DNA from 2 places in the Paraburkholderia bonniea genome. Region 1 is predicted to be linked to the other one. Evidence: predicted binding sites of a transcription regulator. Region 1 holds the regulator's gene; the other holds the start of a gene.
The links. The regulator LexA, encoded in region 1, represses DNA repair genes until DNA is damaged. The targets are predictions, from matches to a motif close to ACTGTATNNNNATACAGT.
Positions count from the first base shown of each region.

Region 2: the regulator LexA is predicted to act here: its motif matches at 2,971-2,988, upstream of GH656_RS04965 (PA0069 family radical SAM protein).

Region 1 covers NZ_QPEQ01000001.1:1,632,148-1,637,253, forward strand. Annotated here, with positions in the region: gene nodI (nodulation factor ABC transporter ATP-binding protein NodI) at 1-363, opposite strand, end outside; gene GH656_RS07135 (universal stress protein) at 625-1,113, shown strand; gene GH656_RS18280 (hypothetical protein) at 1,326-1,700, opposite strand; gene lexA (transcriptional repressor LexA) at 1,868-2,524, opposite strand; gene GH656_RS07150 (sulfate ABC transporter substrate-binding protein) at 2,869-3,927, shown strand; gene cysT (sulfate ABC transporter permease subunit CysT) at 4,063-4,974, shown strand; gene cysW (sulfate ABC transporter permease subunit CysW) at 4,971-5,106, shown strand, end outside.
Region 2 covers NZ_QPEQ01000001.1:1,138,255-1,143,360, reverse strand. Annotated here, with positions in the region: gene rimM (ribosome maturation factor RimM) at 1-454, opposite strand, end outside; gene rpsP (30S ribosomal protein S16) at 604-861, opposite strand; gene GH656_RS04970 (NINE protein) at 1,262-1,729, shown strand; gene GH656_RS04965 (PA0069 family radical SAM protein) at 1,778-2,911, opposite strand; gene GH656_RS04960 (Lrp/AsnC ligand binding domain-containing protein) at 3,020-3,508, opposite strand; gene GH656_RS04955 (D-amino acid dehydrogenase) at 3,695-4,981, shown strand.

The DNA.
Region 1 (5,106 bases):
GGTGGGCACAAGTGCCTGCATGGCACTCGTGCCAATGTCAAAGTAGCGGCCAAAAACCACGAGGTTTTCCCGTACGGTGAAATCAGGATCGAGATTGTCAAATTGAGGCACAACGCCAACCCGGATGCGGGCAAAGCGGGCGCGCTCCGGAATGGGCTCGCCGCACAGACGAATGGTTCCGGCATCCGGCGCGGTAAGCCCGAGCAGCATCTTGAGCGTCGTGGTCTTGCCCGCCCCGTTAGGGCCCAGCAGGCCAAAACATTCTCCTGGCCGGACATGGAACGACAGGTTGTTCACGACGGCTTTTTCGCCGAAATGCTTGTGGACCTGCTGGAAATCAATCGAGGCATTAGACATAGACATGGCGTGGTGCGGTTTTCCGGCAAATGGGGCTGGTGAGCGGCGGTCTATTCTAGGCTATCGGCCAGACGGCGCATTGGCTGAATTGCGCTAGATCCTGTCCGGGCTAGGCTGGGTTCAAACTTGGCCCAGGTTCGCGTCAGACCAGGCCGCCGCGACGGGTCCAGGGGCCTGACTCAGTCAGTGTTTTCATGGCTTGCACATGACATGGGGCTCCACCATGATGGCGACGAGGTCCGCGATGGGCGTGGATGGGAGGAAAGCATGACAAGTTATAAAAAAATATTGCTGTGTTACGACGGCACACGCGAAGGTCGCAAGGCGCTGCGTTGTGGCGCTGATCTGGTGCTGGACTTGAAAGCACAAGCGCATCTGCTGTCAGTGGTCGATATGCGCTCAAGCATCGCGCAAAGCGCCGGAATGCTGACCGATGTGGTCTGCAACAGCTTTGAAAAAAGCGCGAGGGAGATCCTCCAGGAAGGTGTTGACTGGCTGAGTGAACGTGGCGTGAAGGTGCAAGGGCATTTCGCTTTTGGTCATCCGGTCGATGAAATTGCTCGCCTGGCCAATGAACTGGAGGTCGATCTGGTGGTGGTCGGACATCGTTGCCGAACAGGGCTGGCGCGCTGGTGGATGGGAGCGGGCAATACACCGTTACTTGACCGTGTGTCGTGCAGCATTCTGGTCGCGTGTGCGTCAAAGGCCGAACTGGACGCAACCCAGGAGCCGGTAGAGGAACAAGTCGCGGGTTGAGTGCTAGTTGGGAGGATTCAGGCGTGGCGTGAAAACAGCCACACCTGAATGGCCCTCGAATATCGGATGCAGATCAACCATCAGAGAGGCGAAGTACAGGGAAGTACAGGGAAGTACAGGGAAGTACAGGTTTCAGCCGCAGCCCGCATTGCCGGACTGCTTTGCATTGGATGTTGTTTATTTCGCGGTGATATCGCGCCAGATTGACTTGATTACTTGAGCGCTGCCGCATGTTGCATGGCCACCCGTTCTTCTTCGATGCAATGGTCGATCATCCGGCAGACGGCATCGAATGTGCCCACCATGATGAGTCTCGATGCGCTGTGATACACCCGGACCGGCGCGCGTTTGGCCGCTTCCTGGTTGATTCCGGTATTGAGCGACACCCTCATGAACGCGGGAGCCGTTGATTGCAGCGGCCGTGCGTCAGCCGGTAATGCTGGTTCGAGCCGCGGCAGCCGGGCAGTGGCTTCATGGGTCAGCTTGGGTGGCAGACATGGCACTAGCTTGCGCAATGCATGCAGATGACTAAAGAGACCAGGGCGGCGGCCAGAACGGAGGCCAGGACGATGGCCAGGACGATTCAAGCGAGCAAAGCGACGGAACCGGTCAAATCGTTCGGCAGCCAGTGAACGAGACTGTGAAAGAAGCGGCGAAAAAACCAGCGAAAAAGGCCGTGAACGAAACAGCGACTCAGACAGCGCACGAGGCAACAAGCGGGCAAGACGTTCCATGAGGGTCTCCAGAGCGGCGGTCAGAATTCTGTGGGCCGGATTAGCCCGACGGCGATGCCTTCGAGCGCAAATTCCGCGCTATCAGCCTGAACAAAAATATTGTCGTAATCGGGGTTCTCAGCGATCAGCTCGATGCCATTGGGCCGGCGCTTGAGACGTTTGACTGTGACGTCGTCGCCGAGCCGCGCGACGATGATCTGGCCGTCTTTGGCCTCACTCTTTTTTTGTACCGCCAGCAAGTCGCCATCCAGAATGCCGGCGTCACGCATCGACAGTCCGCGCACTTTCAGCAGGTAATCAGGCTGGCTGGAAAAGAGCGCTGGGTCGCATGCGTAGTGTTGCGAGATGTGTTCCTGTGCAAGAAGCGGGCTGCCCGCCGCGACCCGGCCGATAAGCGGCAGTGAGAGCTGCATCAGGCTGGCATGGGGCAGCGTGAACTGGTGTGGCGTGTCGTGCGGGTTGGGACCTTGCAGCAGCCGGATGCCGCGCGAGGCACCAGCGGCCAGTTCGATCACGCCCTTGCGCGCCAGCGCCCGGAGGTGTTCTTCAGCCGAATTGGCTGAGCTGAAACCCAGTTCAGCTGCGATTTCGGCCCGTGTGGGAGGGAAACCTGTGCGCTCGATAGCCCGGCGAACGAGTTCAAAGACCTGCTGCTGACGTGCGGTGAGTTTGATCATAGAAGTACTGTATGGATAGACAGGTGGCTGTATTTTTATACAGTATTCGGCGCAATTCAAGCTTTACTTTAAGTTCGTGTGCGGCAACGCAAGGTCCAACCGTCCAATAGCCCGCTGGGCATGGCCTGAGCACTATCTGCGCCGCATCCGGGCCGGTTCCAGACTGGCACGGATGCCAGAACCCGTCACCCACTCCCGCCCCCATAACCACTTTTGCGTATTAAAGAATGAAAAAACATTCTTTTTAATTATGAGATTGCATGGATAGACTGGCCTGGCGTCGAAACCGTGCGGTTCCCGGCGCTCCCCAATACGGCATACGACATACGACTCGGAGAACCACGATGGTCTATCGAAACACAGGCTTGGCAGGCAGGCTGCGCCAGCTTTTTGGGGCGCTGACGCTAGGCGTGATGGCAACCGTGGCCACGACTGCGAGCGTCGTGCTCAGCGCGCCAGCGAACGCGGCTGATACGACTTTTCTGAATGTTTCTTACGACCCGACCCGCGAGCTGTACCAGGATTTCAACCAGGCGTTTGGCAAGGTCTGGAAGGCCAAAACCGGCGAATCCATTACTTTCAAGCAATCGCATGGTGGCTCGGGGGCGCAGGCGCGTTCGGTGCTCGATGGCCTTCAGGCCGACGTCGTGACGCTGGCGCTGGCCTATGACATCGACGCGCTCGCCAGCAAGGGCCTGCTCGATAAAAACTGGCAAAAGCGTTTGCCAGACAACGCCTCGCCCTATACCTCGACCATCGTGTTCCTGGTGCGCAAGGGCAATCCCAAACATATCCGTGACTGGGACGATCTGGTGAAGCCAGGGGTGTCGATCGTCACACCGAATCCGAAAACCTCAGGCGGTGCGCGCTGGAACTATCTCGCGGCATGGGCTTATGCCGAGCACCAGCCTGGTGGCAATGCACAAAAAGCCAAAGCATTCGTGACCCAGCTCTACAAAAACGCAGGCGTGCTCGATTCAGGCGCACGCGGGGCCACGACCAGCTTTGTGCAGCGTGATATTGGCGATGTGCTGATCGCATGGGAAAACGAGGCTTTCCTCTCGTTGAAAGAATTCGGCCCGGACAAGTTTGAAATTGTTGTGCCGTCGGTCAGCATCCTGGCCGAACCACCTGTCGCGGTGGTCGACAAAGTGGTCGACAAGCGCGGCACACGCAAGCTCGCAGAGGCTTATCTGAACTTCCTCTATAGCGATGAAGGCCAGCAGATCGCGGCGCGCAATTTCTACCGCCCACGATCGGCCTCGGTGCCCACAGCCCTTACCGCGAAGTTTTCAAAGCTGAAGCTGTACACGGTGGATGATTCGTTCGGAGGCTGGACCCAGGCGCAAAAAACGCATTTCGCTGACGGTGGCGTGTTTGATTCGATTTATCAACCTCAATAAGCAACCTCAATAAGCAACCTCAATAAGCAACCTCAATAAGCGGGACTAAGCCGCCGCCAGACGCGTCCCTCGGGACGCGTTTTTCGGTTGTACTCAATCAGGAACGGGCGCCTTCCAGTTCATCACGGGCAACGCATGACAACGCTGACTTTTCGCAGACCCGGCGCATTGCCGGGTTTTGGCCTGACTCTCGGTATCACGGTGGCTTATCTGAGCCTTATCGTGCTCATTCCGCTGGCCGCCACTTTTCTGAAAACCGCGACGCTCGATTGGCCGCAGTTTGTCCGCGCGGTGACGTCGCCCCGGGTGCTGGCGTCGTACCGCCTGACTTTTTTCGCCGCGCTTGGGGGAGCGCTCATCAACGCGGTGTTTGGCTTTCTCGTCGCGTGGGTGCTGGTGCGCTATCGCTTCCCGCTGCACCGTCTGGTTGATGCGATTGTCGATTTACCGTTCGCGCTGCCGACGTCGGTCGCGGGGATTTCGCTGGCGGCGGTGTATGCCAGCAATGGCTGGATTGGACAGTTTCTGGTCCCGCTGGGCGTGAAAGTTGCGTTTACTCCGTTAGGCGTGCTGGTCGCGCTGACTTTTATCGGTTTGCCGTTTGTCGTGCGCACCGTGCAGCCCGTGCTGGAAGAATTCGAGCGCGAGCAGGAAGAGGCCGCCGCGTGCCTTGGCGCGTCACGCTGGCTGACGTTTCGCCGGATCGTGCTGCCCGCGGTCTTTCCCGCGCTGCTGACGGGTTTCGCGCTGGCGTTTGCCCGGGCGCTAGGGGAGTACGGCTCGGTGATTTTCATCGCGGGCAACGTGCCGATGAAATCTGAAATCACCTCGCTGCTCATCATCACCAAGCTGGAGCAGTACGACTACGCCGGGGCGACGGCGCTCGCGGTGGTGATGCTGAGCGTGTCGTTCGTGATGCTGCTGCTCATCAATACGTTGCAGTGGTATTTGCAGCGCAGAACCGGCAGAACCGGCCGCAGCACCGCTGCACCAGCGGTGTCTGCGGGTGCTGCGGGTGTAGCGAGCAAGACAGGAGATGCGTCATGAGCCGCGCCATGATTGCACCAGTTGCGCCTGCCGCCGGGCGCGGGCCTCATTCCAATCCCGTGACAGAGCCCGCATTAGTGCGCTGGGTGCTGACTGGCGTGGCGTTGGTATTTCTCGGACTGTTTCTCGTCG
Region 2 (5,106 bases), 490 kb from region 1:
CCAGCAGATCAACCCAGTAAAACTCATCGGCTTCGAGGGCAGGGAAATCGCTGCGGCAAATATAGACGCGCGTGCCTCGCATCAACAGCGCAGCATCACGATCCGTCACGCCGCCCAAAGCGACAACAACACTGTCGCCATGAACTTTCGCGCCCTGCGCCCCAGTCGAGCGGCGCTCATGGTCTTTTAACAGCCACCAGCGCGGTGCAGTCAGCAAAGCATCGCCGCCACGCCCTGCATCCGCATGAGCCGCGACCTTCACCCACCCTTTTAGACCATAGGAATCGACGATCACGCCAACTTCCACGGCATCGTCCGGCCAGCTTTCAGCGGACTCCGCGCGCAGCGTCAAATCAACCGTGCCCGTGCTGGCAGCACGCTCGACAGGTTTACGTGAAAACGCGCCAAATGAAATTTGGGCGCGTTCAGTCTTACTGGAATCATGCGTTGCCATAACCAACCATAACCAGCCTAAGCCGGCCCAAGAAACGACAGCCTGCTAAACCCGTTTGGCTCCGGCACAAACTAGCCTGACGCAAAAAGCGCCAGCCAGAGGTGCACCGCAAAGCCAATACCAGCCGTACCGGGCTAGTCAGGTCGATATCAGGCAGCAGCCGCAGCGGCCTTTTGTGCTTCTTTGACGAGACGCTGAACGGTAGGCGACAGTTGCGCGCCAACACCTTGCCAGTAAGTCAGGCGATCTTGAGCGATACGCAACGCTTCGCCCTTTGTTGCTATCGGGTTGTAAAACCCAACGCGCTCGATAAAGCGGCCGTCACGACGGTTACGCGAATCGGTTGCGACGATATTGTAAAAAGGGCGCTTCTTCGAGCCGCCACGAGCCAGGCGAATGATGACCATACTAGAATCCTTGAAAACCGGGGTTCGGAAACACTAAAACGCGCGATTATAGACTGAAACCGAAGCCATAACAAACACTTACCGCCACAAACCCAATTGAGCACCGTCCTGCGAAGCCATTCGTCCCGAAAACCATGTGGGCCTGAAACGTCCGTTTTTACAGTTGCCCAAGCCCGCATGGGTGCCTGCAACAGACGGAACAGATGGAACACATGGGCAAAAGCCCAAAGCGGGATGTTTATAAACCTGCCATTTACGAGACCACTGAGACCCGCCCCTGGCCGCCGCATCCAGCCAGGCATCCAGCGAGCGTAGAATGCCCGCGAAACAGATTTCCCCCGCCTCCGCGCCCATTCCGCTCATCTCACTTATCTATTAATCACCTTACCGTCGACGTCACATGAATACCCCTGCCTCGCATCTTTCCCGCTTCAAATCGAAAACGATCACCGCTGCACTGGCGTTTTTCTTCGGCAGCCTCGGCGCGCATCGCTTTTACCTATATGGGCTGCGCGACCTGGCTGGCTGGGCTCATCTGCTTGGCACACTAATAGGTATTCCCGGGTTCATGCTGCTCGTCGCAACCGAGCGCGGCTCGGTACTGGGCTGGATCCTGGCCTTCGCCGGAGCAGTCTCGCTGCTCTCCGCCTTTCTGGCCGCCATCGTGTACGGGCTGCGCCCTGACGAAAAATGGGATGCGCAGTTTAATGCGGGCACCGAGCGGCATAGCCGCTCCGGCTGGACGGTGATTTTCATCATCATCTTCGCGCTGCTCATTGGTGCCTTCCTGCTCATGACCGGCCTCGCCCTTTCGTTTCAAACCTACTTTGAAGCGCAGGTTCAGGCAGCAAAAGCACTATCTCAATAATGTTGCAGCGCAGCCAGAATAAAGATCAAGGCAAAGGTCCGGACAAAGCTAGAACAAATCCAGTTGCGCCTCTCCGTCACGTGGCCGGGCCGCGGCCTGCACGCCACGGAACTGCGACATATCGAGAATGCCGCGCGAGCGTTCATTCAGGCCAACGCGGCGCACCGCCTGACGAAAACGCTGGTGCAACAGGTCAGCCCACGGCCCTTCACCCTTCATCCGGCTGGCAAACGATGCGTCGTAATCTTTGCCGCCACGCATGTCACGCACGCGATTCATCACACGCTCAGCGCGGTCCGGAAAATGTGCGTCCAGCCACTCCCTGAATAGCGGCGCGACCTCCCACGGCAAACGCAACACGATATAGCTGGCATGGGTCGCCCCCGCCTCGGCACACGCCTCCAGCACCCGCTCAAGATCGGGCTCGGTCACAAACGGAATGACCGGCGCGATGCTCACCCCCACCGGCACCCCCGCTTCACTCAACGTGCGAATGGTGCGCAGCCTGCGCGCGGGCGTGGCCGCACGTGGTTCGAGCGTTCGCGCCAGCGCTGGGTCGAGCGTGGTCATCGTGATCGCGGCCATGACTTGCTTGCGCGCGGCCATGGGTGCCAGCAGGTCGAGATCGCGCTCAATCAGTGACGACTTGGTGATCGCAGCAAAGGGATGGCCGTATTCGGCCAGCACTTCGATCACCTGGCGCGTCAGCCTCAGATCGCGTTCAACCGGCTGCCAGGCATCGGTAATCACCCCCAGCGCAATCGGCTCAACAACGTATGAAGGCCGGGACAATGCCTGGCGCAGCAATGCTGGCGCGTTGATTTTGGCGTAAATGCGGCTCTCGAAATCGAGCCCGGGAGACAGCCCCAGATAGCTGTGCGTCGGCCGCGCAAAGCAGTAAATGCAGCCATGCTCGCAGCCGCGATAAGGATTGAGCGATACGTTAAAGGGAATGTCTGGCGACGCGTTACGCGTCAGGATGCTTTTAGCCTGCTCTTCAAACACTTCAGTGCGTAACACTGCAGGCTCATCCGCCTCGCCGGGTTCAGCAAGCGGTGCCCAGCCATCGTCAACCGCGCTACGCTGATCGACCTCATAGCGCCCTTGCAGATTCGTGACAGCACCGCGCCCCTTACGGGGCACCGGAGAAGCAAGCGGAAATTCAGCGCGGGAATCAGTCACAGCGGAAAGCAGGAAAGAGAAAGCGGAAACGGAAACGAAATAAAAAAGGAGGCTCGAATACTGTACAAACATACAGCATTCGAGCCTCCTGGTCGAGCCTCTTTTTACTTACTCCGCCACTGAAATCATCAGCGTTTCCTTGATTTCCTCCATCACCACATAGCTCTTCGACTGCACCGCCCCCGGCAATTGCAGCAGGATATCGCCCAGCAGCTTGCGGTAATCGGCCATTTCGCCAATCCGGGCCTTGATCAGATAGTCGAAATCCCCCGAGACCAGATGGCATTCCAGCACCTCAGGAATCTTCTGCACCTCGCGGCGAAACTGGTCGAACATATTGCCGCTCTTGTGATCGAGCGTGATCTCGACGAATACCAGCAGCGCCGCGCCCAGTTCAACGGGATTAACCCGGGCGTAATAACCGGTGATAACGCTATCGCGCTCCATGCGCCGCACCCGCTCAATACAGGGCGTCACCGACAACCCAACTTGCTCCGCAAGGTCTTTCATCGCCATCCGGCCGTCTTGCTGAAGCAGCGCAAGAATCTTGCGGTCAAGATTGTCCAGCGCACGAACTGACTGACGTTGCATTCGCATAAATTACCTCTGAAAAACTGAAAAATACAGTAACAAAAACTGCATTAAGCAAAATACTATAGACAAAAATACTGGGCTCGCTGAACTAATAGTGCGCGCCCCTTGGGTATCACACGCTGAAACCAGAATTAAAACCAAAGCGATTGCTGCCAGCAGCCATTCGCCCCTCGATTTTTCGGAGCAGCTATGCGTATCGTTGTGTTAGGCAGTGGCGTGGTTGGCGTAACCAGCGCTTATTATCTCGCCCGGGCTGGCCACGAAGTCACCGTGATCGACCGTGAACCCGGTCCCGCGCTCGAAACCAGTTTTGCCAACGCCGGGCAGATTTCGCCAGGTTATGCCGCGCCGTGGGCCGCGCCTGGCGTGCCGCTCAAAGCCATCAAATGGATGTTCGAGAAGCACGCGCCGCTATCGATCCGTCTCGACGGCACGCAGTTCCAGTTGAGCTGGATGTGGCAAATGCTGCAGAACTGCACCACCGCGCGTTATGCCATTAACAAAGGCCGGATGGTCAGGCTGGCGGAATACAGCCGCGACTGCCTGCAAGCCTTGCGCACCGACACCGGTATTCAATATGAAGGCCGGATGGGCGGCACGCTGCAGGTGTTCCGCACTCAGCAACAGCTTGATGGCGCAGCCAAAGATATCGCGGTGCTCAAAGAGGCCAATGTGCCGTACGAACTCTTGATGCCCGCCGATCTCGCCCGAGTCGAACCCGCGATGGCGGCCATCTCGCACAAGCTCACCGGTGGCTTGCGCCTGCCTGGTGACGAAACCGGCGACTGCCAGTTGTTCACCCAGCGCCTCGCCACGCTTGCCACAGAACTGGGCGTCACCTTCCGCTACAACACGCCAGTCGATGCGCTCGCATTAAGCGGTGGGCGTATCGCTGGGGTCCAGTGCGGTCATGAACTGGTGCGTGCAGAGGCTTATGTCGTCGCACTGGGCGCTCATTCGACTCCGCTTCTCGCGCACACGCTCAAGATCCCGGTGTATCCGCTCAAGGGCTATTCCATCACCGCCCCCGTTCTCAATGCAGCGGCCGCGCCGGTTTCCACCGTGCTGGACGAAACCTACAAGATCGCCATCACGCGTTTTGATGACCGGATCCGGGTCGGCGGCATGGCGGAGATCGTCGGCTTTGACAAGACGCTCAAACGGGCCCGGCGTGAAACGCTCGAGATGTGCGTCAACGATTTGTTTCCCGGTGGCGGCGATACCTCAAAAGCGACCTTCTGGACCGGCCTGCGCCCGATGACGCCCGATGGCACGCCAATCGTCGGCCGCACGCCGCTCTCTAACCTTTTCCTGAATACGGGGCATGGCACGCTGGGCTGGACGATGTCATGCGGCTCAGGCCAGTTGCTAGCCGATCTGATATCGGGCAAGCAACCGGCCATCCGCGCCGATGATCTGACCGTGCATCGCTATCTGGGTGCCACCGACAACACAGCCCGGCCCGCTTTCGCCTGACCGGCCAGGGCGCTACGTCTGGCGTCTGGCGTAGCGCCTGGTAGCAAAACAGCCGTCCCTCAACGGCTGCTTAACTTCTACTCAACGGTTGTTTAACGGCTAGTTGATTTAACTAGCCAGGCTGG